Regions from separate parts of the Streptomyces sp. NPDC048353 genome, predicted to be linked through region 3. Evidence: riboswitches for the same ligand, from Rfam matches in the RefSeq annotation. Region 3 holds a riboswitch; each other region holds the start of a gene.
The links. Region 3 has a riboswitch for cobalamin ahead of ACZ6RC_RS11220 (ABC transporter substrate-binding protein). Riboswitches for the same ligand answer to the same signal wherever they lie in the genome.

Region 1 (10,513 bases), 650 kb from region 3:
ACGATCAGGCCGACGAATCCGATGGCACCGACGGTGGCGACCGCCACCGCGGTCAGTGCGGCGGTGACGACGAGCAGCAGCGTCCGCGTGCGCCGTACCCCGATGCCGAGGGAGGCGGCGGTGTCCGCGCCGAACGCGAGGCCGTCGAGGGCGTTCGCGCACAGCCACGCGGCCAGCAGTCCGAGCGGGGTGACGACCGCGCAGACCAGTACCGCGTTCCAGCGGGCCGGCGCCATCGAGCCGAGGAGCCAGTGGGTGACGGCCCGGGTGGTGTCGGCGTCCGCCGAGGCCATCAGGATCAACGAGGTCAGCGCGGTGAAGAGCTGGCCGATCACGACGCCGGTGAGGACGATGCGAACCGAGTCCGGGCCCCCGCGCCGCAGCAGGAACAGCAGCAACGCGAACGAGAGCAGCGCGCCGGCGAGGGCGCCACCGGTCACCCCGAGCGTGCTCGCGCCCACGCCGAGGACGACCACGGCGACGGCCCCGGTCGACGCGCCGGAGGAGACGCCGAGCAGGTACGGGTCGGCGAGGGCGTTGCGCGTGACCGCCTGGAGCACCGTGCCGCACACCGCGAGCGAGGCGCCGACCAGGGCGGCCATCAGGACGCGGGGCAGCCGCAGCTCCCAGACGAGCGAGTCGACGATCGGGGGCAGGGGCTCGACGTCGAGACCGAGACGGGTGCCGAAGACGCGGGCGAGGCCCTCCCATTCGACCTCGGCGGCGCCGACGCGCAGCGCGGCCGCCATGGATCCGGCCAGGACGGCGAGGACGAGGAGCAGGAGGACCCCGCGGCCGGCCGGGGACGAGGGGAGGACGACGGACGAGAGGACCGGCGAGGTCCCCGGGGCCGCGGAGGATCGGCGGTCGGTACGGGCGAACCAGGGGGCCCGCCGGGTGGCCGGCCGCCCCGCCGGGAGCCCGTCCGCCTTGGGTCGGTCCCCCCGGGGCCCGTCCGGGGCGGGTCCGGCCTCGACGGCGGGATCCGTCGCCACGCGGCCGCGCGCCCGGGGGCTCAGCAGGTCAGCGGGCATGGCCGAGGTCCTTGATTCCCCGGGCGAGGAGTCCGAGTGCGTGGACGGAGCGCACGGACGGGTCCAGTTCGATGCCCGGGACCTCGATGATCCGGTCGTCACGGACCGCGGGCAGCCGGGAGATCACGGGGTGCGCGGTCATCGTGGCGCGCTTCTCGGCCGCGCTGTCGCCGGGTCGGCCACGCTCGGACAGGTCGCCGATCACGATGATGTCGGGGTCACGCTCGGCGACCTCCTCCCAGGTGACCTCCGGCCAGTCCTCCTCGACGTCGTCGAAGGCGTTCCTGGCGCCGACGATCCGGCTCATCTCGCTGGGCAGACCGGTTCCGCCGGCGACGTACGGCATGCCGTTGAAGACGGAGTAGAGGTAGACGACGGTGGGCCGCTCCGCGCTCGCGGCCCCGGGGGCCTCGGCGGCGGCCCCCCTCGCCCGGGCGACGGCCGCGCGCTGCTCGGCGGCCAGTGCGGCAGCCCGCTGGCGGACGCCGAAGACCGTGCCGAGGTTCTCGTAGTCGGAGAAGAGCAGGTCGAACGGGGTTCTGCCGGCGGGGTTGTGCTGCGGGCAGTCCACGGCGCTGACAAAGGTGGGGACCTTGAGGGCGCCGAGTTCCTCGCGGGTGCCGGCGCGGTCCTTGGTGAGGAGGTCCGCGGAGCCGGCGACCACGAAGTCCGGCGCGGCGGCGCGGAGTTGCTCGCCGGTCGCGATCTTCGGAGCGATCACCGGGACCGACGCGTACGCCGTCCGGTACCGCGCGGGGATCTTGGTCTTGAGGTTGGCGGTGCCCGCCATCCGCTCCTGGAGGCCGAGTTCGAGCAGCGTCTCGGTGGAGGCCTGATCGAGGGCGACGGCGCGCTGGGGCGGTTCGGCGAGGGAGAGGGGGCGCCCGCAGCTGGTGAGGGCGGCCGATCCGGCGGCAGGTGGCGCGACGGGGCCGGGGCGGGCGGTGGAGCAGCCGGCGGTGGCGAGGGCGAGAGCCAGGGCGAGGCCGAGGCGGGCGGGATGACGCATGGGTCTCTCCGGTGGGACGAGGGCGGGGTGGGTTGCGACGGGCCGGGGGCCGGGGGCGACGGGCGGGCAGGGGTGTGGCGGGGCAGCGGGGCACCGGGTGCGAGGGCGCCGCGTTCGAAGAGTACTGTAATGGCAATCATTTTCATTAACGACCCCGGGGGCGTCGTCGCGGACCTCGCCCCCCTCGCCGAGGAGCACCCCACATCGTGGTCACCCCATCCACCGCCACCGCGGCCAAGTCCCCTGACGCACCGCCGCGTTCGGTCCTGCGCGACCTCGCCTTCCTGCGCCTCTGGGCGGGCACCACCGCCTCCGGTCTCGCGACCTGGGCGCTGCCCTTCGTCCTCGGGCTCGCCGTCCTCCACCGCGATCTGGGCGCCACCGGGCTCGGCCTGGTCCTCGCCGCCCGCACCGCCGGGTTCCTCCTCGCGGTCGCCGTCGGCGGCGTGCTCGCCGACCGGCACGCGCGCCGCGCCGTCGTCTTCTGGTCCGCCCTCGCGGCGGCGGTCGCCTCGCCCCTCCTCGCGGCCGGCCTCGGGCACTCCCTCGTGCTGATGACGGCCGCCGCGGCGCTCGCGGGCGCCGGACAGGGCGCCTGCCGCCCGGCGTTCCAGGCGCTCACGGCCGAGACCGTCCAGCCGGAGCGCCGTCAGCAGGCGAACGCCGCCATGACGATGGCCGTCCGGTCCGCCACGCTCGCCGGGCCCGCGCTGACCGCACTGCTCGCGGCCTTCCTCGACGTCGCGTCGCTGCTGCTGGGCATCGGGCTGCTCTGGCTGGTCGCGGCGCTGGTCCCGGCGAGGGGAGGCAGGGGCACCGCCGGCAGCACGACCTCCGCCCCCACGACCGCGGCCCCCGCCCCCACGACCCCGCACCCGTCCGACCCCGCCCGACACACCGGGCCCCGCACCGGACCGGACGCCCCGCACCGCCCTGGCTTCCGTGCCGAGTTCGTCGAGGGCATACGCGAGGCCCGGCGCCACCCCTGGTTCCTCGCCGGTCTCGCCGCCCTGGTCGCCGTCATCGCCCTCGGCTACTCCGCCACCAGCGTCGCCCTCCCCCTGATCAGCCGGGACCGTTACGGCACCGAGTGGGTGCTCGCCGCGGCCATGACCGCGTACACCGTCGGCGCGCTCGGCGGCGCCCTGTTCATCGCCCGCGTCCGGCCGCGGTCCCAGGGCTGGGCCGCTTTCGCCGGCCTCGCGGCGTACGGCTTCGCCCCGCTCAGCCTGGTGCTGCCGGTCCACCCCGCGGTGGTGGTCGGCGCGTACGCCGTCGCGGGGATCGGCATCGAGCTGTTCAACGTGCCCTGGTTCACGGCCACGCAGCGCGAGGTCGCGCCGGACAAGCTGGCCCGGGTCTCCTCGCTGGACTTCCTCGTCTCCTACGGTCTGGCGCCGGTCGGTCTCGCCCTGATCGCCCCGGCCATCGGCCTCCTCGGCGTCACGCCCGTCCTCGCGGCGTGCGCCGCCGCCTGCTTCTTCGTCCCGGCCGCCGCGTGCCTGGTGCCCGGCGCACGGCACTTCGCGCGGCCGGCCCCGGAGACCACGGACTGACGGGCCGCGCAGGACGTAGTCTGGAGCGCGCAGCTGGTTCGCCCCGTCCGCCAGGCGGGAGGCGTCGTAAGAGGGAACCCGGTGGGAATCCGGGACTGCCCCGCAGCGGTGAGCGGGAACGACCGCCGTCATACGCACTGGGCCCGGCAAGGGCCTGGGAAGCGACGGCCAGTAGGAGACCGCCGGTCGAACCGGTGGACACGCCCGCGAGTCCGAAGACCTGCCCGTTGCCCGCGCACCCGGCCTCCGGGCTCCCCGGCCCCGTGCGCGCGGATCCGACCGCCGCGACTCGCGAAGGAGAGTTGACGTGGCCGACCACGCCGCCACCCTGCCGTCCCCCGTCCGCAAGACCCCGGCCGATTCCCGGGTGACCCTCGCCCACATCATGAGCGAGCACGACACGAACCTGTACGGGACCATCCACGGCGGGGTCGTGATGAAGCTCATCGACGACGCCGCCGCGGCGGCCGCCGGGCGCCACGCGGACGGTCCCGCCGTGACCGTGTCGGTCGACCGGATGACCTTCCTCGCCCCCGTCCGCTCCGGCGACCTGCTGAGCGTCCACGCCGAACTCGTCCGGGCCGGCCGCACGTCGATGACCGCCGAGGTCCGTGTCACCGCCGAACGCTGGAACGCCTCCGGCCCGACCGCCGAGGTCGCCACCGGCCGTCTCAGCTTCGTCGCCGTCGACGCCGACGGGCGCCCCCGCCCCGTACCGGCGCTCGACCTGCCCGACCCGGCGCTCGACCTGCCCGCTCCGGCCGGCGCCGAGTGACCGGTGGGCGCCGGGTGACGGCCGGCTGACGGCGCTCCCGCCGCCCCGTTCATATAGAACGGATCCGCCCGGAGCTTCAAGAGCGTCCAGGAGAGGGCAAGGTCACAGCTGTGCGGACTGCTGCTCCTTTGTTCCCCTGACCTAGCATCCGAGCATGACAGTCCTTCCCGACGACGGGCTTGCCCTCGCCGCCGATTTCTCCGACGCGTCCCGTGAGCAGTGGCAGGGCCTGGTGGCCGGCGTCCTGCGCAAGTCGGGCAAGGACGTCGAAGGCGCGGCAGCCGAGGACGCCCTGTCCACCACGCTGGAGGACGGGCTTCGCGTCCGTCCGCTGTACGCGGCCGACGACGCCGCGCCCGAGGCCGGCTTCCCCGGGTTCGCCCCGTTCGTGCGGGGCGGCCGCCCCGAGGGCGGCACCCTCGGCGGCTGGGACGTACGGCAACGGCACACGGCCGCCGACGGCGCGGCGGTGCTGGGGGACCTGGAGAACGGCGTCACCTCGCTCTGGCTGGTCGTCGGCGAGGGCGGCATCCCGACGGAGGCCCTCGACACGGTCCTCGACGGCGTCTACCTCGACCTCGCGCCCGTCGCCCTCGACGCGGGCGACCGGACCGAGGACGCCGCGGCGGAGTTGCTGCGGCTGTACGAGCGCCGTGGCGTCGCCCCCGAGGCGGCGCGCGGCACCCTGGGCGCCGACCCCCTCGGCCTCGAAGCCCGTACGGGACGGTCGTCCGGCTTCGCACCGGTCGCCGCGCTCGCCCGGCGGTGCGCCGAGGAATACCCGGGGCTGCGGGCGCTGACCGTCGACGCCCTGCCGTACCACGAGGCCGGCGGTTCCGCCGCGGAGGAGCTCGGCTGCTCGCTGGCGACCGGCGTCGCCTATCTGCGGCAGCTGACCGACGCGGGCCTGGACATCGAGCAGGCCTGTGGCCAGCTGGAGTTCCGTTACGCCGCCACCGCCGACCAGTTCCTCACCATCGCGAAGCTGCGGGCGGCGCGCCGGCTGTGGGCCCGGGTCGCGGAGGCCTGCGGGGCGAGCGGCGCGGGCGGGCAGATCCAGCACGCCGTGACCTCGCCGGTGATGATGACCCGCCGCGACCCGTGGGTGAACATGCTGCGCACGACGGTGGCGACCCTGGCCGCCGGGGTGGGCGGGGCCGACGCGGTCACCGTGCTCCCCTTCGACCACGCGCTCGGGCTGCCGGACGCCTTCGCGCGCCGGATCGCCCGCAACACCTCGACCATCCTGATCGAGGAGTCGCACCTGTCCCGGGTGATCGACCCGGCGGGCGGCTCCTGGTACGTCGAACGCCTCACGGACGAACTCGCCCACGTGGGCTGGGAGTTCTTCCGCACCCTCGAACGTGCGGGCGGGCAGGCGGCCGCGCTGCGGTCCGGCATGGTCCGGGACCGCCTCGCCGCGACCTGGTCCGCCCGGGGCGCGAAGCTCGCCACCCGCCGCGAACCGGTCACCGGCGTCAGCGAGTTCCCGCACCTGACCGAGAAGCCCGTCGTCCGCGAGCCCGCGCCCGCCCCGCCGTCCGGCGGGCTGCCCCGCGTCCGGCGCGACGACGCGTACGAGGCGCTGCGCGCCCGCTCCGACGCGCACCTCGCCGCGACGGGCGCCCGCCCCCGCGTCTTCCTCGCCACCCTCGGCCCCGCCGCCGCGCACACGGCGCGGGCCACGTTCGCCGCCAACTTCTTCCAGGCGGGCGGCATCGAGGCCGTCGCGGAAGGCACCTTCGAGGAGAGCGGAGCGGCCGAGGTCTGCCTCTGCTCCAGCGACGCGCTCTACGAGGAGGGGGCCGCGGCGCTCGCCGGGGAGCTGCGGGCGGCGGGGGCCGGTCACGTGTTCCTCGCGGGCCGCCCCGGACCGTATCCGGACGCCGACACGTACGTCTTCGCCGGCTGTGACGCCGTCGCCGTGCTCTCCGCCACGCTCGACCGCATGGGAGTCTCCTGATGTCCATCCCCGATTTCTCCGCGATCGACCTGGGGACCCCGGCCGCGCACGGCAGCGCCGACGACTGGCGGACGGCGGTCAAGAAGGCGGCCGGCGGTGACGACCTGCTCTGGGAGACCCCGGAGGGCATCGCCGTCAAGCCGCTCTACACCGGTCGGGACCTGGAGGGCCTGGACTTCCTGGGCACCTACCCGGGCATGGCGCCGTACCTCCGCGGCCCGTACCCGACGATGTACGTCAACCAGCCCTGGACGATCCGGCAGTACGCGGGATTCTCCACCGCCGAGGAGTCCAACGCCTTCTACCGGCGCAACCTGGCGGCCGGGCAGAAGGGCCTGTCGGTCGCCTTCGACCTGCCGACCCACCGCGGATACGACAGCGACCACCCGCGGGTGACCGGCGACGTCGGCATGGCGGGGGTGGCCATCGACTCGATCTACGACATGCGGCAGCTCTTCGACGGCATCCCGCTGGACAAGATGACCGTGTCGATGACGATGAACGGCGCCGTGCTGCCGGTGCTGGCGCTGTACATCGTGGCGGCCGAGGAGCAGGGCGTGCCGCCCGAGAAGCTGGCCGGGACCATCCAGAACGACATCCTCAAGGAGTTCATGGTCCGCAACACGTACATCTATCCGCCGAAGCCGTCGATGCGGATCATCTCCGACATCTTCGCCTTCACCTCGCAACGGATGCCCCGCTACAACTCCATCTCGATCTCCGGCTACCACATCCAGGAGGCCGGGGCGACGGCCGACCTGGAGCTGGCGTACACGCTCGCCGACGGCGTGGAGTACATCCGGGCCGGGCGCGAGGCGGGTCTGGACGTGGACGCGTTCGCGCCGCGGCTCTCCTTCTTCTGGGCGATCGGCATGAACTTCTTCATGGAGATCGCCAAGATGCGGGCGGCCCGCCTGCTGTGGGCGAAGCTGGTGCGGGAGTTCGACCCCAAGAACGCCAAGTCGCTGTCGCTGCGCACCCATTCGCAGACCTCCGGCTGGTCGCTGACGGCGCAGGACGTCTTCAACAACGTGACGCGTACGTGTGTCGAGGCGATGGCGGCCACCCAGGGCCACACCCAGTCGCTGCACACCAACGCCCTCGACGAGGCACTGGCGCTGCCGACCGACTTCTCGGCGCGGATCGCCCGCAACACCCAGCTGCTGATCCAGCAGGAGTCGGGCACGACCCGGACGATCGACCCGTGGGGCGGCAGCGCCTACGTGGAGAAGCTGACGTACGACCTGGCGCGCCGGGCCTGGCAGCACATCCAGGAGGTGGAGGCGGCCGGCGGAATGGCGCAGGCCATCGACGCGGGCATCCCGAAGCTGCGTGTGGAGGAGGCCGCGGCCCGGACGCAGGCCCGGATCGACTCCGGACGCCAGCCGGTGATCGGCGTGAACAAGTACCGGGTGGAGACCGACGAGCAGATCGACGTGCTCAAGGTCGACAACTCCTCCGTGCGCTCCCAGCAGATCGCGAAGCTGCGGCGGCTGCGCGAGGAGCGCGACGAGACGGCCTGCCGGGACGCGCTCGACGCGCTGACCCGGGCCGCCGGGGGCGAGGGCAACCTGCTCGAGCTCGCGGTGCGCGCGGCGCGCGCGAAGGCGACGGTCGGCGAGATCTCCGACGCCCTGGAGAAGGTGTACGGGCGGCACGCGAGCCAGATCCGTACGATCTCGGGTGTGTACCGCAACGAAGCCGGTGAGTCCCCGTCCGTCGAGCGCACCCGTGGCCTGGTGGACTCCTTCGCCGAGGCCGAGGGGCGCCGTCCGCGCATCCTGGTCGCCAAGATGGGTCAGGACGGCCACGACCGGGGCCAGAAGGTGATCGCCACCGCCTTCGCCGACCTGGGCTTCGACGTGGACGTCGGCCCGCTGTTCCAGACCCCGGGCGAGGTCGCGCGCCAGGCCGTGGAGGCGGACGTGCACATCGTGGGGGTGTCGTCGCTGGCGGCCGGTCACCTCACGCTCGTACCGGCGCTGCGGGAGGAACTCGCCGCGGAGGGGCGCGAGGACATCATGATCGTCGTCGGTGGGGTGATCCCGCCGCAGGACGTGCCGACGCTGCTGGAGATGGGCGCGGCGGCCGTATTCCCGCCCGGGACGGTGATCCCGGACGCGGCGCACGACCTGGTACGGCGGCTGTCGGCCGGCCTCGGGCACGACCTGTGATCGACGTCGACGCGTATGTGAAGGGTGTCCTCGACGGGAAGCGGGCGATCGTGGCCCGTGCCATCACGCTCGTCGAGTCCACCCGCCCCCAGCACCGCGCGCTGGCGCAGCGGTTGCTGACCGAGCTGCTGCCGCACAGCGGGAAGGCGCGGCGGATCGGGATCAGCGGTGTGCCGGGGGTCGGGAAGTCGACGTTCATCGACGCGTTCGGCACGATGCTGACCGGTCTGGGCCATCGGGTCGCCGTTCTCGCCGTCGATCCGTCGTCGAGCCGTACCGGGGGTTCGATCCTGGGCGACAAGACGCGGATGGAGCGGCTCGCCGTGGACCCGGCGGCCTTCGTCCGGCCCTCCCCCACCGCCGGGACGCTGGGCGGGGTCGCCAAGGCGACCCGTGAGTCGATCCTGGTGATGGAGGCGGCGGGGTACGACGTGGTGCTGGTGGAGACCGTAGGGGTGGGGCAGTCCGAGACCGCCGTCGCCAACATGGTCGACTCGTTCCTGCTGCTCACCCTCGCGCGGACGGGCGATCAGCTCCAGGGCATCAAGAAGGGCGTCCTGGAGCTGGCGGACGTCGTGGCGGTCAACAAGGCGGACGGCCCGCACGAGCGGGACGCGCGCGCGGCGGCCCGGGAACTGGCGGGGGCGCTGCGTCTGATGCAGGGCAGGGACGCGGCCTGGACTCCGCCCGTCCTCCACTGCAGCGCCCGCGAGTCGAGCGGTCTGGACACCGTCTGGGAACGCCTGGAACAGCATCGGGCGCTGCTCGACGGGACCGGCAGCCTCGCCGCCCGCCGCCGTGACCAGCAGGTCGACTGGACCTGGACGATGGTGAGGGACGAACTGCTCGGCCGTCTGCACGCCGATCCGTCCGTGCGCGCGCTGGCGCCGGCTCTCGAGCAGCGGGTGCGCGCGGGCGAGTTGACGGCGACGCTGGCCGCCGAGCGCATCCTGCGGGTGTTCGAGGAAGCGACCGGGGCGGCGGGGCGCGGGGCGGACGACGCCTGACCGCGCCGTGACCCCGGGCCGGGCGGTCCGGGGTCCGGGCGGTGGCCGGTCAGGCCCGGGCGGTGGTCGGTCAGGCCGGGGCGGTGGTCAGGCGGTCCAGGGCGCCCGCCTTGGCCTGGGCGACGAGGTCGGTGAACTGCTCCTCGCTCATCTGCACCTGCTGCCCGAAGTCGTCGGTGATGCGGACCCGCTTGTCGTCGGGCGCGTCGACGTCCACGAAGAGCTGCGGGCAGCCGCAGTCGCACTTCCCGCAGAAGGTCGCGATCGGTTCCGGGCTCGTGTCGGGCATCTGGGGCACCTCGCCGGTCGGAGTCAGGGTCATTCCCGTAGAGAGGGATGCCCAGCCCCGGATCCGCGCCAAACCCCGGGCCCCGCGCGGCTCACAGCATGACGTGTTTGGCCTGGGTGTAGTCCAGGAGCCCGGCCAGGGAGAGGTCGCTGCCGTAGCCGGAGTGCTTGACGCCGCCGTGGGGCATCTCGGAGACGGTGGTGCCGTGGGTGTTCACCCACACGATGCCGGTGTGCAGGGCCCGCGTCGCGCGCATCGCGCGGGCGTGGTCGGCGGTCCAGACGCTCGCGGCCAGGCCGAAGCGGACGTCGTTGGCGAGCCGGAGGGCCTCGGCCTCGTCCCCGAACGGCTGGACGGTGACGACGGGGCCGAAGATCTCCTCTTGGACGATCTCGTCGTCCTGGCGCACTCCGGCGACGACGGTGGCTTCGTGGAAGAAGCCGGGGCCGGGCAGCGGCTGCCCGCCGGTGACGATCTCGGCGTGGGCCGGGAGCCGGTCGAGCAGGCCCCGTACCGAGGCGAGCTGGCGGGCGCTGTTGAGCGGGCCGAAGCCGATACCGTGCTTCCGCGCGGCGGCGGCGAAGGCCGTGAGGAAGGCGTCGTGCACCCGGCGGTCCACCAGGATCCGGGTGGGCGCGGTGCAGTCCTGGCCGGCGTTGTAGAAGGCGACCGCGGCGAGGGCGTCCGCGGTGGCGTCGACGTCCGT
Region 2 (10,513 bases), on a different contig from region 3:
ACCCGTCGCTGATCAGCCTGGTGCGGGCGCCGGTCGCGGTCGAGCTGGCGGGGACGCACACCCGCGGGGCGACGGTCGTGGACCTCGACGGCGTGACGGGCCGGACGGCCAACGCGGAGGTGGGCATGGAGGTCGACGTGCCGGGCTTCTGGGACCTGATGATCGACGCCGTACGGGTCCTCGGCGACCGCCGATAGCCGAGAGCCGAACCGGTCGGACGACCCCGGAACCGTAAACGAGACGCAGCGTCTTGCCATGCCGGGTTCCCCGGTCTACAGTCGACGACACAACGAGACGATACGTCTCGTGTCGCATTGTCGTCGAACGGAAGGCCGCGCCCTTGTTCCGTGCCCATCTCACCGAGGTCGTCAAGCGGTACGACGACCGGCTCGTCCTCGACCGCGTCCACCTCTCCGTCCGCGCCGGCGAACGCGTCGGCGTCGTCGGCGACAACGGCTCCGGGAAGTCCACCCTCCTCCGGCTCCTCGCCGGCCGGGAGGCCCCCGACGCCGGCACCGTCACCGTCGAGTCACCCGGCGGCCTCGGCCATCTCGCCCAGACCCTGGACCTGCCCGGCTCCGCGCGCGTCGGCGACGCGGTCGACCTCGCGCTCGCCGAGGTGCGGGACCTGGAGCGCCGGATCCGCGCCGCCGAGGCCGCGCTGGCGCGCACGGGCGACCTGGAGGGGTACGCGGAGCTGCTCGCCGCCTACGACGCGCGCGGCGGACCGGACGCCGACCGGCGAGTCGAGACGACGCTCCGGCGGCTCGGCGAGCCCGCCCCGCTCGACCGCGACCGCCGGCTCGGCACGCTCTCCGGCGGGCAGCGCTCCCGCCTCGCGCTCGCGGCCACGCTCGCCGCCGACCCCGAACTGCTGCTCCTCGACGAGCCGACCAACGACCTCGACGACGAGGCGGTCGCCTGGCTGGAGGAACGCCTGCGCGCCCACCGGGGAACGGTCGTCGCCGTCACCCACGACCGGGTCTTCCTCGACCGGGTCGCCACGGCCGTCCTGGAGGTGGACCACACCCGCCACGGGCTGCGGCGCTACGGCGACGGCTACGGCGGCTATCTCGCCGGCCGCGCGGCCGAACGGGCCCGCCGGGAACGGGAGTACGAGGAGTGGCGGACCGAACTGGCCCGCTGCTCGGCGCTGGCCGACACGAACATCGACCGCTTCTCCGCCATCCCGCGCAAGGCACCGGCCTCCTTCAGCGGGGCCGGGGCGTTCCGGGCGCGGTCACGGGCGCACGGCGCGATGGGCCGCATCCGCGCCGCGCGGGAACGGCTGCGGCGGCTCACCGCCCACCCGGTGGCCGCGCCCCCGGAGCCGCTGCGGTTCACCGGGCGCGTGCCGGGGTCGGGAAGGGCGGTGGACCTGACCGGCGTACGGGTGGAAGGGCGGCTGCGCCTGGACGCGCTGCGCCTGGAGGCCGGGGAGCGGCTGCTGGTCACCGGGCCGAACGGGGCGGGCAAGACCACGCTCCTGCGGCTCCTCGCCGGTGAACTCGCCCCCGACCGGGGGACGGTGACCGCCCCGCGCCGGGTCGGCTTCCTGCGCCAGGACACGGCCGCCCGCGCGGACGACCCCCGTACGGTCGCGGAGTCCTTCGGCGCGGAGCGGGCCGAGGAACTCCTGGCCCTGGGCCTCTTCGCGGCGCAGGACCTGGCCACCCCGGTCCGGTTCCTGTCGGCCGGTCAGCGCCGCCGTCTGGAACTCGCCGATCTGGTCGGCCGCCCCGCGGACCTGCTCCTCCTCGACGAGCCGACCAACCACCTCTCCCCCGGCCTGGTGGAGGACCTGGACGCGGCGCTGGCCGACTACCGGGGCACTCTGGTGATCGTCACCCACGACCGCCGGGTCCGGGAGCGCTTCCGGGGCCGGCGCCTGGAACTGACCCCCTGGCCGGCCGCCCGCTGCGCGGCGTGACCGCCGGCCCCCGGCGCCCCCCGTGGCCGGGCCGGGGCCCCCGCCCCCTGCCCCGCCCGCCGCCGGGCGTCAGCCCTCCGTGCCGTCGTCCTCCAGGTCACCCTCGGTCTCCAGGAAGACCTCGCGCAGCGCCGCCAGGACCTGCGGGTCCGGCTTCTCCCACATGCCGCGGGACTCGGCCTCCAGGAGGCGCTCCGCGATGCCGTGCAGCGCCCACGGGTTGGCCTCCTTGAGGAAGGCCTGGTTCTCCGGGTCCAGGACGTACGTCTCCGTGAGCTTGTCGTACATCCAGTCGGCGACCACGCCGGTCGTGGCGTCGTAGCCGAAGAGGTAGTCGACGGTCGCCGCCAGCTCGAACGCGCCCTTGTAGCCGTGGCGGCGCATCGCCTCGATCCACTTCGGGTTGACCACGCGGGCCCGGAAGACCCGCGAGGTCTCCTCGACCAGGGTGCGGGTGCGGACCGTCTCCGGTCGGGTGGAGTCGCCGATGTACGCCTCGGGGGCCGTGCCCTTCAGCGCGCGGACGGTCGCCACCATGCCGCCGTGGTACTGGAAGTAGTCGTCGGAGTCGGCGATGTCGTGCTCACGGGTGTCGGTGTTCTTCGCCGCCACCGCGATCCGCTTGTACGCCGTCTCCATCTCCGCCCGGGCCGGGCGCCCTTCGAGACCGCGGCCGTAGGCGTACCCGCCCCACACGGTGTAGACCTCGGCGAGGTCCGCGTCCGTGCGCCAGTCGCGCGAGTCGATCAGCTGGAGGATGCCGGCACCGTACGTGCCCGGCCGGGAGCCGAAGATCCGGGTCGTGGCGCGCCGCTCGTCGCCGTGCTCGGCCAGGTCGGCCTGCGCGTGCGCCCGTACGAAGTTGGCGTCGGCCGGCTCGTCGAGCGAGGCGACGAGCCGTACGGCATCGTCCAGGAGGCCGATGACGTGCGGGAACGCGTCCCGGAAGAAGCCCGAGATGCGCAGGGTGACGTCGACGCGGGGGCGGCCAAGCTCGGCGAGCGGGATCGCCTCCAGGCCGTTGACCCGCCGGGACGCCTCGTCCCACAGCGGGCGGACGCCGAGCAGGGCCAGCGCCTCGGCCACGTCGTCGCCGGCCGTGCGCATCGCGCTGGTGCCCCACAGGGAGAGGCCCACGGAGGTCGGCCAGTCGCCGTTGTCGGTGCGGTAGCGCTCCAGGAGGGAGTCGGCGAGCGCCTGACCCGTCTCCCACGCGAGGCGGGAGGGGACGGCCTTCGGGTCGACGGAGTAGAAGTTGCGGCCGGTCGGCAGGACGTTGACCAGGCCGCGCAGCGGCGAGCCCGAAGGACCGGCCGGCACGAAGCCGCCGTTCAACGCGTGGACGGCGTGACCGAGTTCGTCGGTGGTGGACGCCAGGCGGGGCACCACCTGCTCGCAGGCGAAGCGCAGGACGTCCGCCACCTCCGGGCCGTGGGCGCTCGCGATCTCCGCGACGGCGTTCACGGACCAGTCCGCGGCCTCCAGCGCCTCGACCAGCTGCCGGGCCTTCTCCTCCGCCTCGTCCGCCGTGCGCAGGGTCGCCGCCGACTCGTCGAGGCCCAGGGCCTCCCGGAGGCCGGGCAGGGCCTGCGTACCGCCCCAGATCTGCCGGGCGCGCAGGATCGACAGCACGAGGTTGACCCGTGCCTCGCCCGTCGGCGCTCCGCCGAGCACGTGCAGACCGTCCCTGATCTGCGCGTCCTTGACCTCGCAGAGCCAGCCGTCGACGTGCAGCAGGAAGTCGTCGAAGCCGTCGTCCTCGGGCCGGTCCTCCATCCCCAGGTCGTGGTCGAGCTTGGCGGCCTGGATCAGCGTCCAGATCTGCGCGCGGATCGCCGGCAGCTTCGAGGGGTCCATGGAGGAGATCTGCGCGTACTCGTCCAGGAGCTGCTCCAGGCGCGCGATGTCGCCGTAGGAGTCGGCGCGGGCCATCGGCGGCACCAGGTGGTCGACGAGCGTGGCGTGCACGCGCCGCTTGGCCTGGGTGCCCTCGCCCGGGTCGTTGACCAGGAAGGGATAGATCAGCGGCAGGTCGCCGAGCGCCGCGTCCGGGCCGCACGCGGCGGACAGGCCGGCGTTCTTGCCGGGCAGCCACTCCAGGTTGCCGTGCTTGCCGAGGTGGACCATGGCGTCCGCGCCGAAACCGCCGTCCTCGGCGCGCGCCGCGATCCAGCGGTAGGCGGCCAGGTAGTGGTGGGACGGCGGGAGATCGGGGTCGTGGTAGATCGCGATCGGGTTCTCGCCGAAGCCGCGCGGCGGCTGGATGAGGATCAGCAGGTTCCCGCGCCGCAGGGCGGCGAGGACGATGTCGCCCTCCGGGTTCCGCGACCGGTCGAGGAACATCTCGCCGGGCGCCGGGCCCCAGTGCTCCTCGACGTGGCGGCGCAGCTCCTCGGGGAGGGTGGCGTACCAGCGCTTGTAGTCGGCCGCCGGGATGCGGACCGGGTTGCGAGCCAGCTGCTCCTCGGTCAGCCAGTCCTGGTCGTGGCCGCCGGCCTCGATCAGGGCGTAGATCAGCTCGTCGCCGTCGCCGGAGACCAGGCCCGGGATCTCCTCGACGGGGCCGAAGTCGTACCCCTCCTCGCGCAGGCGGCGCAGGAGCGCGACGGCGGAGGCGGGGGTGTCGAGGCCGACCGCGTTGCCGATCCGGGAGTGCTTCGTCGGGTACGCGGAGAGGACCAGGGCGAGCTTCTTCACGGCGTTCGGGATGTGCCGCAGGCGGGCGTGGCGCACGGCGATCCCGGCGACGCGGGCGGCGCGCTCGGTGTCCGCGACATAGGCCGGGAGGCCGTCCTCGTCGATCTCCTTGAAGGAGAACGGGACGGTGATCAGCCGGCCGTCGAACTCGGGCACCGCGACCTGGCTGGCGGCGTCCAGCGGCGAGAGCCCCTCGTCGTTCTCCTCCCAGGCGGCGCGCGAACCGGTGAGGCAGAGCGCCTGCAGGATCGGTACGTCGAGGGCGGCGAGCGCCCCCGCGTCCCACGCCTCCTCATCTCCGCCGGCCTGCGCCTCGGCGGGCTTGGTGCCGCCCGCCGCGAGGACGGTGGTGACGATCGCGTCGGCGCCCCTGAGCGTCTCGATCAGCTCGGGCTCGGGGGCCCGCAGCGAGGCGACGTACAGCGGCAGCGCGCGGGCGCCGGCGTCCTCGATCGCCTCGCAGAGGGAGTCGACGAAGGCGGTGTTCCCGCTCATGTGGTGGGCGCGGTAGTAGAGCACGGCGACCGTCGGGCCGTCGGTCCGCCTCGGCTCGCGCTCCAGGGGGCCCCAGGTGGGGGCGGCGGCCGGGGCCTCGAAACCGTGGCCGGTGAGCAGCACGGTGTCGGAGAGGAACCGGGCGAGCTGCTCCAGGTTGGCCGGGCCGCCGTGCGCGAGGTAGGCGTGGGCCTCGGTGGCGACGCCGACGGGGACCGTGGAGCTCTCCATCAGCTGGGCGTCCGGGGCCTGTTCGCCGGAGAGCACGACCAGCGGCTTCTCCGTCGCCCGCAGCGTCTGCAGGCCGTCCTCCCAGGCGCGCAGGCCGCCGAGGAGGCGGACGACGACGAGGTCGGCGCCGTCGAGCAGCCCGGGAAGGTCCCCGGGGGCGAGGCGGGAGGGGTTGGCGAACCGGTACCCGACCGGACCGCCGGCCGCGCGGGCGCTGAGCAGGTCGGTGTCGGAGTGCGACAGCAACAGAATTCGCATGCGAGCGCAGGCCTTCCTCGGGGTTGTCCGCGCCCCGGGTGGTCGTGTGGACGGCGGGAGTTCCTGACTCACCCGGCCCCCGTTCCCGGGGCGGGCTCACAGTGGCGGGACCGCGCCGGATTCTCACCGGGCTTCCTCCCCGGGGTCCTGGGACCCCATGCCGTCTGCATAGTAGATCCTGCCCGCGGCGGCCCGAAGGGTCGCCCGCGACCACGTGGGTATGCTCGCCGCCATGCCGCCCACCCCACCCACCACGCCCAACCAGGGCGAACCCGTCATACGGGACCGTGGCGACGCCTGCCCGGGGGCGCTGCGCCTGCACCCCGCCGACGACGGGCACCTGGCCCGACTGCGGCTGCCCGCAGGCGCGTTGACAGTACGTCAGGTCGAGTCCCTGGCCGTGGCGGCGGAGGAGCTGGGCGACGGGCGGATCAGCGTCACCTCGCGGGGCAACGTGGAGCTGCGCGGCCTCGGCGAGGGCTGCGGGGCCGACCTCGCGGGGCTGCTCGCCCCGGCCGGACTGCTGCCCTCCGCCACCCACGAACGCGTCCGGAACATCGTGGCCTCGCCGCTGGCGGGGATCGACGGAAACGGTTGCGGGGACGCGCGGTTGTGGGCGCGCGAGCTGGACGCGCTGCTCTGCGCGCGGGCGTGGACGGCAGCGCTTTCCGGCCGTTTCCTCTTCGCCTTCGACGACGGGCGGGGGGACGTCGGCGGGCTGGGCGCGGATGTGACGTTGTTCTCAACGGGGGCGGGGGCGCCGGGGGTCGCTGCGACGGCCGGGGCCGTCCGCCCGCCCGCTCCGCCGGAGCACGGACACGGCCCGGAGCACACGGACGACCCTAAGCACGGACACGGCCCGAAGCACGCGGACGACCCGGAGCACGGGGACGCCCCGGAGCGCGCGGGCGGCGCGCTCCTGCGGGTCGGTCGCCAGGTGTTCCGGGTCGCGGCCGCCGACGCGCCGCGCGCCGCCCTCGCGGCCGCCGACGCATTCCTCGCCGCCGCCCGTACGGCCGGGACGGGGGCCTGGCGCGTCCACGAGCTGCCCGGGACCGTCCGGCCGGACCTCGCGGGCGCGCTGGCCCGCGCGGGCGTCCCGGCCGCACCGGACACCCCGGGCGCGTGCCCGGATCCGAGCGGGCAGGGCCCGCTCCCCGGCGTGCTCGCCCACCCGGCGACCGGCCGGCACGCGGTCTCCGTCGCCGTACCGCTCGGCCGCCTCACCTCCGCCCAGTTGCGCGCCCTCGCCCCTGGCGAGGGCGGCGAACTGCGGCTCACCCCGTGGCGCGGCGCCGTCGTGACCGGCCTCGCCGACCGTACGGCCGCCGAGGCGCGGCGGGACGCCCTCGGCGACGCCGGACTGATCACCCGCGACGACTCCCCCTGGCTCGGCGTCGGCGCCTGCACCGGACGGCCCGGCTGCGCCCGGTCCCTCGCCGACGTCCGGGCGGACGCCACCCCCGGCCACGACGGCGGCCCCCCGCCCCGCCGGCTGCCCGTCCACTTCTCCGGCTGCGCACGGCGCTGCGGCCATCCGAAGGGGAGCTGGGTGGACGTGGTCGCCACCGGCGACGGTACGTACGAGGTCGACGGCGTCCCCACCCCCCGAACGCAACTGGCGGCCGCTGTGGCGACAGCCCGTACACCCACCACGAGATGAGCGAGAGCAACACGATGTTCGACTACGAGAAGGACGGCGCGGAGATCTACCGCCAGTCCTTTGCCACGATCCGCGCCGAAGCGGATCTCGCGGGTCTGCCCGCCGACGTCGGCCAGGTCGCGGTCCGGATGATCCACGCCTGCGGCATGGTCGACCTCGTCCGGGACCTCGCCCACTCGCCCGAGGTCGTCTCCCGCGCCCGCGCCGCCCTGCGCGCCGGCGCGCCGATCCTCTGCGACGCGCAGATGGTCGCCAGCGGGGTGACCCGCAAACGGCTGCCCGCCGGCAACGACGTCGTCTGCACCCTCTCCGACCCCTCGGTACCCGCCCTCGCCGCCGAACTCGGCACGACCCGCAGCGCCGCCGCCCTGGAGCTGTGGCGCGACCGCCTCGAAGGCTCGGTCGTCGCCATCGGCAACGCCCCCACCGCGCTCTTCCGCCTCCTGGAGATGATCGAGCGGGGCGCCGGCCGCCCGGCGGCCGTCCTCGGCATACCGGTCGGCTTCATCGGCGCCGCCGAGTCCAAGGACGCCCTGGCGGAGCGGGGCCGGGAGCTCGGCCTCGACTACCTCGTCGTCCGGGGGCGGCGTGGCGGCAGCGCCATGGCGGCCGCCGCCGTCAACGCGATCGCGACCGAGGCGGAGATCCAGGCATGAGCGGCACCCTGTACGGAGTCGGCCTCGGCCCCGGCGACCCGGACCTGATGACCGTCGCCGCCGTGAAGGCCATCGAGGCCGCCGACGTGATCGCCTACCACTCGGCCCGCCACGGCCGGTCCATCGCCCGCTCCATCGCCGCCGCGCACATCCGCGAGGACCACGTCGAGGAGCGGCTGATGTACCCGCTCACGGTGGAGACCACCGACCACCCCGGTGGCTACCGGGGCGCGCTGGACGACTTCTACGAGGAGGCGGCGGCCCGGCTCGCCGCCCATCTGGACGCGGGCCGCACGGTCGCCGTCCTCGCCGAGGGCGACCCGCTCTTCTACGGCTCGTACCAGCACATGCACAAGCGTCTCGCGCACCGCTACGACACGACCGTCATCCCCGGTGTGACCTCGGTGAGCGCGGCCGCCGCGCGGCTGGGGGAGCCGCTGTGCGAGGCCGAGGAGGTCCTGACGATCATCCCCGGCACGCTGCCGGAGGACGAGCTGACGGCCCGGCTCGCGGGCACCGACTCGGCGGTCGTGATGAAGCTGGGCCGGACGTTCCCGACCGTGCGGCGCGCTCTGGAGCGGGCCGGGCGGCTGGACGACGCGCGCTATGTGGAGCGGGCGTTCATGGCCGGCGAGCGGACCGAGGCACTGGCCGGGGTGGATGCGGCGACGGTGCCGTACTTCTCGGTGGCCGTGCTGCCCTCCCGTATCGACGCGGTGGCGCCCGAGGCCCGGGAGCGCGGCGAGGTCGTCGTCGTCGGCACCGGCCCGGCGGGCGCGCCGTGGCTGACGCCGGAGTCCCGCGGTGCCCTGGTCAACGCCGACGACCTGGTCGGCTACACCACCTACCTGGACCGGGTGCCGGCCCTGCGGCCCGGTCAGCGGCGCCACGGCTCCGACAACAAGGTCGAGTCCGAGCGGGCCGAGTTCGCCCTGGACCTGGCCCGGCGCGGCCGGCGGGTCGCGGTCGTCTCGGGCGGCGACCCGGGCGTCTTCGCCATGGCGACGGCGGTCCTGGAGGTGGCGTCCGAGGAGCGGTACGCCGACGTGCCCGTGCGCGTCCTGCCGGGGGTGACCGCCGCCAACGCGGCCGCCGCGGCGGCCGGTGCCCCGCTCGGCCACGACTACGCCACGATCTCCCTCTCCGACCGCCTCAAGCCGTGGGACGTGATCGCCGGCCGGCTGCGCGCCGCGGCGGAGGCGGACCTGGTGCTGGCGCTCTACAACCCGGGGTCGAAGTCCCGTACGCACCAGGTGGCGGCCGCCCGGGAGCTGCTGCTGGAACTCCGTTCGCCGGAGACGCCGGTGGTCGTGGCGCGGGACGTCGGCGGCCCCGGGCAGTCGGTGCGGGTGGTGACCCTGAAGACGCTGGAGCCCTCGGAGGTCGACATGCGCACCCTGCTGCTCGTCGGCTCCTCGCAGACCCGGGCGGTGGAGCGCGGCGACGGCCGGACGATCACCTGGACTCCGCGCCGCTACGGGTGAAGGTGCCCAGCCCCTCCGTGTCCAGGTACTCGACGGTGAAGGACGACCCGTCCGGGGTGAAGGTGACCCCGGTGAGCCCGACGGCGTTCTCGCCGGTGGTGGGGAAGCTGAACGTGTCGCCGTCGTAGTGGGTGAGGCGGTACGTCAGGGGCTTCGGCCCCAGACGGAGCGTCAGGGCGCCGTCGGCGCCGGCGACGACCTCCGCCCGGCCGTAGTAGTCGCTCGCGTACGTGCCCGCGTAGACGTCGGCGTCCCGCGCGGGGGCCGCGCCGGACGGCGGGCGGGCGTAGTCGGTGGTGGACCGGCCGGCGTCCGCCTCCTCCTCGTACAGCGCCTGGACGAGGGGCATCCAGTCGCGGGTCGGCTCGCCGTACTGCGCGATGTCGAAGAAGTCGAGGGCGACGGTGTCGGCGACGCCGACCGGGGCGGTGTTGGTCAGGACGACGATGCCGAGCCGCTCGCCCGGCAGCATCGTGACGTTGGTGTGCGCGCCCTCCGCGAACGCGCCCGTGTGGGAGAGCCGGAGCCGGGCCTGGTCGTCGTAGTTCACGTTCCAGCCCAGGCCGTAGAAGCCGGTCCTGGCCGCCGGGGCCTGGGGCGGCTGGGAGACCGACTCGGGCCGATGGGTGCGCTCCAGGGCGGCGGCGTCGATGATCCGCCGGCCGTCGAGCGTGCCGTCGCCGAGCTGGAGCCGCAGCCAGGTCGCCATGTCCCGGGCGGTGGAACTGACACCGCCGGCGGGGGCCTGGGCGTCCGGGTCCCTGACGAACTCCGGCTTCCAGACGCCGTCGACCTGGACATGGCCGTAGGCGCGGTCGGGGGCCTTCACGAAGTCCTCGAAGCGGGAGCTGGTGGAGTCCATGCCGGCCGGCCTGTAGAGGGTGTCGGCGGCGAGCTTCTCCCAGGGCACGCCCTTCTCGTCGGCGACCGCCTGGGCGGCGGCCGTCAGACCGAAGTTGGTGTAGGCGTAGCTGGCCCGGAACGGCGCGAGGGGCTCATACCGCAGGTGGGAGAGGATGTACTCCCGGTCGTAGCCGAGGTCTTCGAGGAGGTCCCCGGCGTGGTCGGGCAGGCCGCTGCGGTGGGAGAAGAGGTCGGC
Region 3 (10,513 bases):
CCGCCGTACCGTTTCGGCCCACGGGACCAGATTCCGGAGGACTACGGTGTGGTGCAGGGCCGGACGCGGTTCCCGGTCCACCTCCCCGAGGTCGGGAAGCCACAGGTCGAGGGGGCCGGAGGACGGCACGCGCCACCACAGCCGGTCCGGCCCCAGGTCGGGGACGCGGCCGGTGAACGCGGCGCAGGCCAGGGCGATCGACCAGAGCCGTGAGGCGGTGCCCAGGTGCAGGGTGGACGCGGCCACCCTGAGCTGGTCGGCGCCCAGCCGACCGGAGAGGGTCCGTACGCACTCCTCCACCACGCCCGGGACGGCGTACAGGTCGGTCATCGGCCGGAAACCGTCGGCCCCGGAGCGAGGACCGGTACTCCCGGCCCCGGGGCGAGGACCGGTGGTCACCGCGAAGTAGGGGCCGATCGTGGAGATCCGCGCCAGGACGGCGGGGGTGAGGGCCGCGGTCACCATGCCCGTACCGCTCGTGTCAGCTCGCGGAAGCCGCACGCCTGGACCGTCTGGCCGTCCGGTCCGGTGAGGGTGAGCCGGTCTGCTCCGTCCCACCTCACTCTCCTGTCGCCGTTCGGGTCGCCCGGGGCCGCCACGGCCAGCCCCTCCCGTGCCAGGGCGCGTTCGAGGAGCGGGAGCACTTCGGCCGGCGCGTCCACCGTCACGACGGTGCGTGTGGTGCGGCGCAGGCCGAAGGTGCCCGAGACCGGGTCGAAGGCGAGGTGGTCGGCGTCGAAGGCGGCGGCGACGGCGCCGTTGAGGATCAGGTCCTCGGGCGCCCCGGCGTGCACGCGGGAGTCGCGGTCGACGAGCCAGACCGCGTCGGCCACCCGCAGCGCCAGCTCCAGGTCGTGGGTGCTGACCACGACGGTCAGGCCCTTGTCCCGGGCCAGGTCGCGCAGCAGAACGGTGAGGGCGACACGTGAGGGGACGTCCAGGAACGCGGTCGGCTCGTCCAAGAGCACCACCTCGGGTTCCTGGGCGAGAGCGCGGGCGGTCAGCACGCGTTGACGCTCGCCGTCGGAGAGCTCGGCGGCCGGCCGGTCCGCCAGATGCCGCGCGCCCACCGCCTTCAGCGACCACTCGACGGCCGCGTGGTCCACGGCCGTGAGACGGCCGGTGAAACCGGTGTGCGGGTGCCGGCCGAGCCCGGCCAGTTCCCGTACGGACAGCAGCCCGGCGTCCACCCGGTCGGTCAGGACGACCGCCAGCCGGCGGGCGAGAGTGGTCGGCGGCTGGTGCGCCAGGTCCGCCCCGCCGATGCGGATCCGGCCGTCCAGTGGGGGCAGGAGCCCGCACAGGGTGCGCAACAGGGTTGATTTTCCTGCGCCGTTGGGTCCGAGGAGCACGGTCAGCTCGCCGGCCCGCGCCTCCAGGTCGAGCCCCGACAGCACGGCCCGGCTCGCTCCGCGCCCGCGCGGCGACCGGGTCCGGTAGCCGATGCCGAGGCCCTGGGTGGTGAGACCGCCGGGGCGGTCCGGTCTGCCGACCGTGTCCTTGACGGGTTCGGTCATCGTGTCGGTCACGAGGCCACTCCTTGTACGCCGCGACGGCTGCGGATCAGGAACGCGATGACGACAGGGGCGCCGAACAGCGAGGTGACGGCGCTGAGCGGCAGCACGGAGTCCGTGCCGGGCGGCTGACTCAGCAACGCGCACGCCAGTGCGAGGAACGCACCCGCGAGCATCGACGCCGGCATGAGCGCCCGGTGGTCCGAGGTCCCCAGCGCCACCCGCGTCAGATGCGGGACGGCCAGGCCGAGGAACGCGACGGGGCCGCAGAACGCGGTGGCCGCGCCCGCCAGCAGCGAGGTGCCGGCCAGCGCCAGATTGCGGCTGCGTCGCACGTTCAGGCCCATGGTGCGGGCGTAGTCCTCGCCGAGCAGCAGGGCGTTGAGTCGTTTCGCGGTCAGCAGCGCCGCCAGCAGTCCCGCGCCGATGACGGGCAGCATGACCTGGAGGTCGGGCCAGGTCGTGGCGCTGAAGCTGCCCAGGCCCCACATGACGAACTGCTGGGCGCGCTCGGGCCGGGCGTAGACGAGCATCACCCCGACGACCGCGGTCGCCGCCGAACCGATCATGACGCCGATGACGAGGAGGGTGACGGCCGACTTCACCCATCGCGAGAGGAGCAGGACGAGCGCCATCACGGCGGCGGCGCCGAGCGAGGCGGCGATGACGACGCCCACGCGTCCCAGACCGGCCAGGTTGCCGGTGAAGCTGCCGGCGGCGCCGCCGGTGCCGACCACCACGGCGGCGACGCCGATGCTGGCGCCCGAACTCACCCCGAGGGAGAACGGATCGGCCAGCGCGTTGCGGAACAGCGTCTGCATCTGCACGCCCGCCACGGCGAGGGCGGCACCGGCGGCGGTGGCGGTCAGCGCTCGCGGCAGCCGGACCTCTTCCACGATGACGGTCCACCGCGGGTCGGCGGCGGTGCCGCCGAACAGGATCCGCACCACCTCCCCGGTCGGCACCGGGTGGGAGCCGGTCGCGAGGGTGAGGACGAACAGGGCGGCGGTACCGGCGACGAGGGCGAGGACGACGGCGAGGCGCCGCCGCGCCGGTCGGATCGTCGGCGTGGTGTCCGGGGCGGCGGCCGTCGCGGCGGTCAGGTGCGTCGTCACGCCTTGGGCACCAGCTGGTAGAAGGTGAAGGTGTGGCCCTTCGCCCGGTCCGGGTGCATCAGCGCGAAGAGGTCGGCCAGGACCAGGTCCGGGCGCAGCACACCGCGCTCGAAGTAGTCGTTGCCGCCGCCGGGGCCGACCGCCTTGGTGTTCGTCCAGACCGCACCGCCGGTGAGGGCCTTCAGCTGCCCGTACCGGCTGTCGGCCTTCGCGGCGTCGGCGGTGGACTTCCATTGCTGGTCGGCGATCCAGACCGGGGCCCGGCCGCCCTTGGCGTACACGCCCTCGAAGTTCAGCTGGAGGCCGCCGGTGCCCCGCTCGCCCGCCCACGGATAGGTGCCGCCCGCGTCCTTGATCAGCCGGGCGGCGTAGCTGCCGCCGGCGGGCATGGACCAGGTGCCCTGGTACATCGTTCCGGGCAGCACCTCGACGGGCCTGCCCGCCGCGACGGCCTGCGCACCCTTGGCCGCGACCTTCCGGTAGTCGCCCTCGATGGTGTCGAACACCTCACCGGCGCGCTGCTCCGCCCCGGTGAGCGCGGCCATGGCCTTGACCCACTCGGCTCGGCCGAGCGGACTCGGCTCCAGCCATTCGGCGTTGGCGACGACGGCGATGCCGGCCTGCCGCAGCTTGGGGTACTGCGGGTCGTCGGTGCCCTGGGTCATCAGGACGTCCGGCTTGGCGCCGATGACGGCTTCGGCGTCGAGGGTGCGGTCCTTGGCGTACTCGACGACCTCGCCCGCCCGCACCCGCTCGAGCACCTCGGCGGAGGAGATCGCCACGGCGCTCGCGACACCGGTGAGCACGTCCAGGGTGCCGGTCTCGGTGAGCAGCGGCAGATGGGTGGTGGAGGCGGAGTACAGGCTCTTGACGGGGACGGTGACCTGCTGTGCGGACGCCAGCTCACCGGTCAGCTCCGGCTTCGGCGCACCGCACTTGACCAGGACGTACGACGCGGGCTTGCCCTTGGGGAAGGGCTCCTTGACAGTGAGGACCTGGTAGCTCTTCTCGTACCGGAGCGTGAAGTTCTCGGCGTGCTTCACCATGGACTTGACCGGGAAGTAGTCCTTGGCCGGGTCGAAGTCCTCGATACAGCCCTTCCCGGCGGCTGCCGCTTTGGCATCGGCGGGCGGGCCGGAGGCGCCGCCGCACGCGGTGAGTGTGAGGGCCGCGGCCAGGAAGACCGCTGCGGCAGCCTGACGGCGACCGGGCACAAGGGGCCTTACGGACGACAAAGTTGACTCCTGAGGGCATGCGTGGGCAGGGCACACCGGCATGGCGGTGCGCCTGATACGGCGTGCGGGAAGAAACCGCTGAGGGAGGAGGTCGTCAGGACCTGGGGGATCGAGCCCGTGCGGCACGCCGGGCAGGCCGGCTCCGGAGGAGCACAGGCAGCGCGGAACTGCCCTCACACATACGCAGGCACACGAGTGCCACCGCCTCTCCTGGGGAAATCCGCCCCGTACATCGAGGTGCGACGGCGTGAGTCTCCTGACTCGGGATCACAGCTTCTCCGGCCTTCCCACCCCTGATGGGGCGGTGGCCATGGGCGGAGTCGCTCCCCCTACACAGTGGCGGTACCGTGCCGGAATCACACCGGCTTCCTCGTTCCGCCGTCGCTTGTTCGGCGAAAGCATCGCAGAACCGGCCACGCCTCGCCAGACCAACCTCTGTGCGATCAGCCACAACCGGGAGTGCAGCCATCATGACAAGGAGTGTTCATCCGGTGCAGCCTGCGGCGACCGCTTCACTTCGCTCGACCCTCGCCCCTGGGCAGGACGCCGTTGGCAGTGGGGGGTCGCCCCACCCCACTGTCTGCGTGCCGGCACTGCTGACGAGGCGTAAGCGGATTCACCGCTCACCGGCTCATATCGGGCCCAGGACCTCGCCGGGTACGGCTTCCAGCTCGAGGGTCTCGAGCACAGTGAGCAGTTGCCGTTCCTCGTAGCGGAAGTGGTTCTCCATGATCGCGGCGATGCCTTCGAGGTGCTGGTCGAGCTCCTCGGGCGGCGCGGCCCGGTCGACCGCGGCGCGGAGGCCGTTGAGCAGGTAGGCGATCATCGAGTGGTCCTGCTCAAGGGAGCGCAGTACCGGGCGCAGCTGGGGGTGCGCTGCCGCGATGGCGGGGAACAGGGTGCGGTCTTCGCCCTGGTGGTGGGCGTCGAGAGCCGTGCAGAAGCCGTGGCAGTACAGCAGCAGTTCGCGGGTGGCCGCTTCACCGGGGGTGCCGTCGGCGAGGGAGGCGCGGGTCACGGACAGCGCTTCCCGCAATCGGTGGTGCACCTGACGGAGTTCTTGGCTCCAGGCGACGAGCCTGGTCGTCTCGCGCTCAGACACGCGAGAGCGAAGGGTGGGACGAGTACATCGTCGACCTCCTTCGGTCCGGCGCCTCCATGCCTGACACGGTCTGCCACCGGCACGCGACGCTCCCCGTACGGTACCGCACCCGGGCACGGGACGTTACGGCTCGGCGTGAACTGTCCGCCTAGGCGCGCCTGCAGTCCTTGGCGTCGGGTGTCACGGGTTGGGGCCGCGTCCGTTGCGGATGATCGCGGTGCGGCTCGCTGTCGCTGATCCTGCGGTTTTTCACTGCGGTCCCCGAGGGCACGGCCCCCGAGGGCACCCTCGCGACGTGGCGATCGAGTAAGCACACGTGCGGCGTGTGACGTCGAGCGTCTCTTCACCTTCTGCTCCAGTGAGTGAGTGCAACGAACACGAGTCATGAAGGAAGCCGGCGGCTCCCGGGTCAAGCGCGCCTGCGGGGAGGGGCCGCGGTGAGTGGTGGTGGGACGGTCGCACGGTGGCTGTTTCCCGACGGGCACCTCTACGAGCGGTTCGTTCCGTCACTGCTTGTGCTGACGTTTGTCAGCGGTCTGGTGGACGCGGCCAGCTTCCTCGGGCTGGGGCGGGTGTTCGTGGCCAACATGACGGGCAATGTGGTCTTCCTGGGCTTCGCCTTGTCAGGAGTGGCCGGGTTGTCGGCGGCGGCGTCGGCGGTGGCGCTGGCAGGGTTCCTGGCCGGGGCGGCGGCGGGTGGTGCGTGGCGGCGGAAGACCGAGCCTGGAGCGCTGTTCGCTTCGCTGGTCGTGTTTCAGGCCCTGTTGGCCGGGCTCGCGTTTGCCGGTCAGGCAGCCGGCTGGGGACGGTACGCGGTCCTGGTGCCGTTGGCCTGCGGGATGGGGCTGCAGAACGCCGTCGTGCACCGTCTGGGCGTGCCGGACCTGGCCACCACCGTGATGACGCGGACCCTGACCGGACTCGCGGTGGACCGACCTGGGCCCGGCAGCATGCGGCGGGCGGCGTCGGTGGTCGTGCTGGCCGCCGGGGCGCTCGCGGGCGGTCTCGTGCACGCCCACCATGGGGTGGAGGGTGTTCTCGTAGTGGTCCTGGTACTGCTGATCGGCGTTGTCGTGGCCGCCCGTCCCCGGAGCGCTGCGGGCCGTGTATGAGGACGTGGCCCCCCACGTCTCACAGATCTGCGGGCGACTGGACGAGGTCGAGGGCTCCGACCCGCTTACCGCCCTGCGGTTGTTCTGCGCGCTGGATGCTGTCAGGAAGAGCGACTGCACCTCTCGCCGAGCCGGGGCCGGGCCGCCCGGGCAGCCGCGCGAGCATTGCTGCGAGCGGCGATCCTCGCTTGGCGCGCGAGGGCGCCAGGCGAGGAGGGTATGCAGCACTGGCCGGAGTCGGCCCGGGTGGAGTTATCGGAGCAGGTGTCGACCTTCGTGCCGCTCACACGCTTCCGCGTAGCGGCGGCACCTAGTTCCACGGATCGGTGAACGAACGGCCGAGGACCGGCTTGGCGATGAAGAAGTTCACGTGCCCGATGGCGAACGCCTCGTAATGCTCGGCTGCGGCGCGGGCGTTCAGCGGGTCCAGTTCCTCGGCGCGGTGCTCCAGCGCCGGTACGCGTACGGGCTGTTCCAGCAGCGCCACCGGGTGCTTCAGCCGGACGGCTCGGTCGCGTGTCCTGCTGCCGCCGGCCTCGTTACCGTCACCATGAAGAAGATCATCACCGTAGTCGGAGCGGCGCTGTGCGCCGCCACCATCGCCGCCCCCGCACACGCGGACGAGGACTCGAACTTCGGCGGCGGCATCAACGCCGCCAACGCCTGGAACTTCACCGCCGCCGCCGTCTGCCTCCAGGAGGTAGCCGTCGTCCCGGTCCTCGGCGACTGGGTCGGAAACCACGTCAACAACTGCTCCAACGGCAACGTCATCGACCACTCCGGCCGCTGAGCCGCCCCCAGAACGCCTCGGGCCTCGGCTCCCGGCCTGCGCATCTAAGGGCGGGCCGCTACGCACTGGGACGTCTCGGTGGACTCCACCTCCGTACGCACGCACCATCACGCTGCCGGGGGCCGGCAGGCTCCGCCGCCCGTTCCCAGAAGGGGCTCCGCTGCGGCGCTCAAAACCGCTCGGATCCGGGCGGAGCTGGTCGACCGGCTGGCGGGGTGGTGCTGACCAACGCCCTCGTATGAGCTCCGCCGCGCCCAGCGGGCCGTTGTACGTCCCGGCGGCGGCCGCGTCGCGAGTCTCGCCCCGCCGCCTCCCGCCCTCGGTCCTGCCGGGGCCCGGCCCCTCATACGGGCGCGTCGACGCGTCGCGGTTCTGCGGCTAGGGTGCGATCACTTGCACCGTCCCCTGAGGGGAAGCAGCGGACGGCGGGCAGATTGAAGAGATGAACCGTATGGTGCAAGCTGGTTGCAAGATCTGAATGTAGGATACGCCGTAGGCTTCGCAATGCCGTGCGTACGCAGATGAGGAGACCTCGCCATGCCTGCCGAGCAGGGGACCAATCAGAGTGTCGAGCGGGCCGTTTCCGTCCTGCGGGCCCTCGGCTCGGGCAGCACGGAGCGCCGTGTCTCCGACATCGCCGTGGACGCCGAGCTGGGTCCGTCCACCACCTCCCGGCTGCTGGCGACCCTGGAGCAGTTCGATCTGGTGGAGCGGAACCCGATAAGCGGGCTCTACCGACTGGGACTGGGCACGCTGCCGCTCGCCACCATGGCGCTGAACGGCCACCCCGTCCACCGGGCCTCCCGCATGGTGCTGCAGGGACTGGCGGCCCGCACCGAGCTGGGCGCGAACGTCGGCATATTGCGCGGGGCCGATCTGGTCTTCCTGGCCAACTTCGAGGGCAGCCGCACCCCCAAGGCGTACACACAGGCGGGCAGTACCGCCCCGCTGCACGCGACGGCGATGGGCAAGTGCCTGGTCTCCCGCATGACGGGCGACGAGCGCCGTTCGTTGCTCGGTCCGGAGCTGGAGGCGCACACGGAGTACACCGTGACCTCGCACAAGGCGCTGGACGAGGAGTGCGAGGCGGTGCGGCGAGCCGGCTACGCCGTCGAGGCACAGGAACGCGCGCTTGGCCGGTCCTCCCTGGCGGCTCCCGTCCTGGACTCGCGGGGTTCGGTAGTCGCCGCGATCTCCCTGTGGGGTCCCGCCTCCCTGCTCGGAAGCCTCTCCGCGGCCGGAAAGCCGGGGACCGGGGAGTCGGAACTGGTCGGCCAGGTCATCGAGGCGGCGGACGCGGTCAGCCAGGCGCTGGGAGCGCACTGACCGCGCGGTGTCCGCGTGAGGGACGCCCGGAGTGCGCACCCCGCACTCCGGGCGTTCCGGCATTCCCGGACCCGGCCGGCCTGGTAGGCCACTGTCCGGAGCGGTCCGCGACGGCCCGCGGCTGACCGCGGCTGACCGCTCGACGGCGCGCGTGGTGGGTCAGTCCTGGTAGGCCCGGACCGTGAAGAGGTGGGCGCGCGGTGCCCCGTGCGTGGAGTCCACCGTGATCCGCAGCGCGTCGGTCCGCACGAGTGCCCCGTCGTCCAGCCGGTGAACGCGGTGGCGACGCCGGTTGTCCCGCACGGTGACCGCGGTGCGCCACTCTCCCGTCGCGTCCCGTACCTCGATCCGGTAGTCGCGCAGCAGTTGCGGGGCGATCGCGTCCGGCATGCGGTCCCGGTGCAGGTTGATGAGGTACGTGTCCACGTCGTCGTCCATGACCAGGTGGACCGTGCGCAGGTCGCGCGGGGCGTCCCACTCCAGGGCGAGGTGGGAGCCGGGAGCGGGGTCGCCGGACACCCACATCTGCGGACCGCCGAACGGACGCTGGTAGCCGCCGACGCCCTTGCCGGGCGCGAAGGCGTTCGTGGCGGGCAGGGCCCGGAAGCACAGGGACCGGCGTCGCAGCTCGCGCGCGGACCAGTCCAGTACCGCCTGCCCCTCCTCCTCGGGGATGTCGTCGTCGACGCCCGGGTCCCCGTCGACGCGGCTGCGCAGGGCGAGCACGCCCTCGGTGCCCGTCGGCACCAGGTGCAGCGAGGCATGCGGGTCGGCGCGGACGACGACGACCACGTTCTCGGGAACCTCGGGCGCGTGGTGCAGGGCGGCGGTGACCCACGCCGGTCCCCCGGCCGTGACGGGGACCCGGACGGTGCTCAGCACGTCGAGGGGCACGGCGTTCTCGGGTAGCCGCGTGCTCCACAGCTCGACGGTGAGCTCGGTGTCCCGCTCGGCGGAGACGAGCAGTTCCACGCCGTCCAGCGCGGGGTCGACGGGCAGGAGCACGCCGTAGTCGCGGTCGAGGGGACAGGGTTCGGCCGGGGTGCCGGGGCCGGGTTCCGCCGCGAGACGTGAGAGATGGGAGGAGGCGGTGACCCTGGCCGTACGGGCGAGGTCGTCGGGGTCCTCGTTGGAGACGCCCATCACGGAGCCGTCCTGGCGGAGCAGGACCTGCCCGACGAGCCCGGGGGTCTCGGTGGCCAGGTCCCGTGGGCTCCGGCCGTGCCGGACGCAGAGCGCGGCGGCGGTCCCGGCGGCCTCACCGAGGGTGGCGCAGGTGGCCATCACGCGGGTGGCGCCGAAGGCGATGTGGGTGGCGGAGATGTTCCGGCCGGCGAAGAGCAGGTTGCCGACGTTCGCCGAGTAGAGGCTGCGCAGCGGGATGTGGAAGACGCCGTCCGTATAGCGCTGCACCGCGCCCGGACCCTCGGCGTACATCCCTTCCACGGGGTGGAGGTCGATGGACCAGCCTCCGAAGGCGATCCGGTCGTCGAAGCGGCGCTGGGCCAGGATGTCCTGCTGGGTGAGGACGTGGTCGCCGACGAAGCGGCGGTACTCGCGCTTCCCGGGGACGCTGCCGACCCATTCCAGGGTGAGGTTGTCGGCGTCGAACTCACCGGAGTTCTTGATGTGGTCCCAGATGCCCATGATCACGGCGTGCAGCTCGTCCCGGATGGCCTCGTTGTCGTGGACGGTGTCCATCGCACCGCCCCACTCGATCCACCAGTAGTCGCAGCCGTTGTCGCCGGTGCGCAGGACGCGGTTACGCAGGATGGGGGTCTGCGAGATGTCCTTCGCGTACGAGGGCGGGATGAAGGGGACGGCCCGGCCGAGGTCCTTGGTGTAGAAGAGGATGGTGGAGCCGAGCAGCGCTCCGTCCGACACCTCGGGGGCCCAGGGTTCGCCGAAGTCGGCGGCCGACTCGCGTCCGACGCGGCTGCGGGCCCCGGCCAGCTCGCCCAGCAGTCCGTCACCGGTGCAGTCCAGGAAGACCTGGGCGCGGAAGGTGATCAGCCGCTCCGATCCCATCGTCCAGCCCGTCGCCGAACGCAGGGTGCGGTCGTCCTCGGGTCCGTCCGCCTCCGCTTCCCGGACGTCGGTGTTGAGGAACAGGTCGATCAGCGGTTCGGCGCGTACGGCGTCCAGGACCACCTGGTCCCAGTAGTAGGGGTTGCCCTCGGGGTTGCGGTACTGGTTCTCGGTGTAGAGCTCGCCCATGATGCCCGTCTCGCGGGCGTAGCGCTGGACTCCGTGGGCGGTGGCCCCGCAGACCCAGACGCGCACTTCGCTGCTGCTGTTGCCGCCCAGCACCGGGCGGTT

Region 1: it holds a riboswitch for cobalamin, as region 3 does, so the genes downstream of both, ACZ6RC_RS13945 (acyl-CoA thioesterase) here and ACZ6RC_RS11220 (ABC transporter substrate-binding protein) in region 3, are expected to answer to the same signal.
Region 2: it holds a riboswitch for cobalamin, as region 3 does, so the genes downstream of both, cobN (cobaltochelatase subunit CobN) here and ACZ6RC_RS11220 (ABC transporter substrate-binding protein) in region 3, are expected to answer to the same signal.

Annotation. Positions count from the first base shown of each region.
Region 1 is NZ_JBVJGU010000003.1:809,890-820,402, forward strand. It holds gene ACZ6RC_RS13930 (FecCD family ABC transporter permease) at 1-1,034, opposite strand, end outside; gene ACZ6RC_RS13935 (ABC transporter substrate-binding protein) at 1,024-2,043, opposite strand; gene ACZ6RC_RS13940 (MFS transporter) at 2,250-3,599, shown strand; cobalamin riboswitch at 3,617-3,841, shown strand; gene ACZ6RC_RS13945 (acyl-CoA thioesterase) at 3,907-4,374, shown strand; gene ACZ6RC_RS13950 (methylmalonyl-CoA mutase family protein) at 4,529-6,337, shown strand; gene scpA (methylmalonyl-CoA mutase) at 6,337-8,511, shown strand; gene meaB (methylmalonyl Co-A mutase-associated GTPase MeaB) at 8,508-9,518, shown strand; gene ACZ6RC_RS13965 (hypothetical protein) at 9,589-9,807, opposite strand; gene ACZ6RC_RS13970 (aldehyde dehydrogenase family protein) at 9,899-10,513, opposite strand, start outside.
Region 2 is NZ_JBVJGU010000005.1:401,582-412,094, reverse strand. It holds gene ACZ6RC_RS20505 (nucleoside hydrolase) at 1-197, shown strand, start outside; gene abc-f (ribosomal protection-like ABC-F family protein) at 341-1,930, shown strand; gene cobN (cobaltochelatase subunit CobN) at 2,000-5,611, opposite strand; cobalamin riboswitch at 5,650-5,788, opposite strand; gene ACZ6RC_RS20490 (cobalamin biosynthesis protein CobG) at 5,832-7,274, shown strand; gene ACZ6RC_RS20485 (precorrin-8X methylmutase) at 7,271-7,930, shown strand; gene cobJ (precorrin-3B C(17)-methyltransferase) at 7,927-9,414, shown strand; gene ACZ6RC_RS20475 (serine hydrolase) at 9,386-10,513, opposite strand, start outside.
Region 3 is NZ_JBVJGU010000003.1:160,013-170,525, forward strand. It holds gene ACZ6RC_RS11205 ((2Fe-2S)-binding protein) at 1-465, opposite strand, end outside; gene ACZ6RC_RS11210 (ABC transporter ATP-binding protein) at 459-1,529, opposite strand; gene ACZ6RC_RS11215 (iron chelate uptake ABC transporter family permease subunit) at 1,526-2,629, opposite strand; gene ACZ6RC_RS11220 (ABC transporter substrate-binding protein) at 2,626-3,843, opposite strand; cobalamin riboswitch at 4,092-4,282, opposite strand; gene ACZ6RC_RS11225 (hemerythrin domain-containing protein) at 4,496-4,966, opposite strand; gene ACZ6RC_RS11230 (YoaK family protein) at 5,404-6,078, shown strand; gene ACZ6RC_RS11235 (hypothetical protein) at 6,389-6,565, opposite strand; gene ACZ6RC_RS11240 (hypothetical protein) at 6,629-6,868, shown strand; gene ACZ6RC_RS11245 (IclR family transcriptional regulator) at 7,406-8,194, shown strand; gene ACZ6RC_RS11250 (FAD-dependent oxidoreductase) at 8,354-10,513, opposite strand, start outside.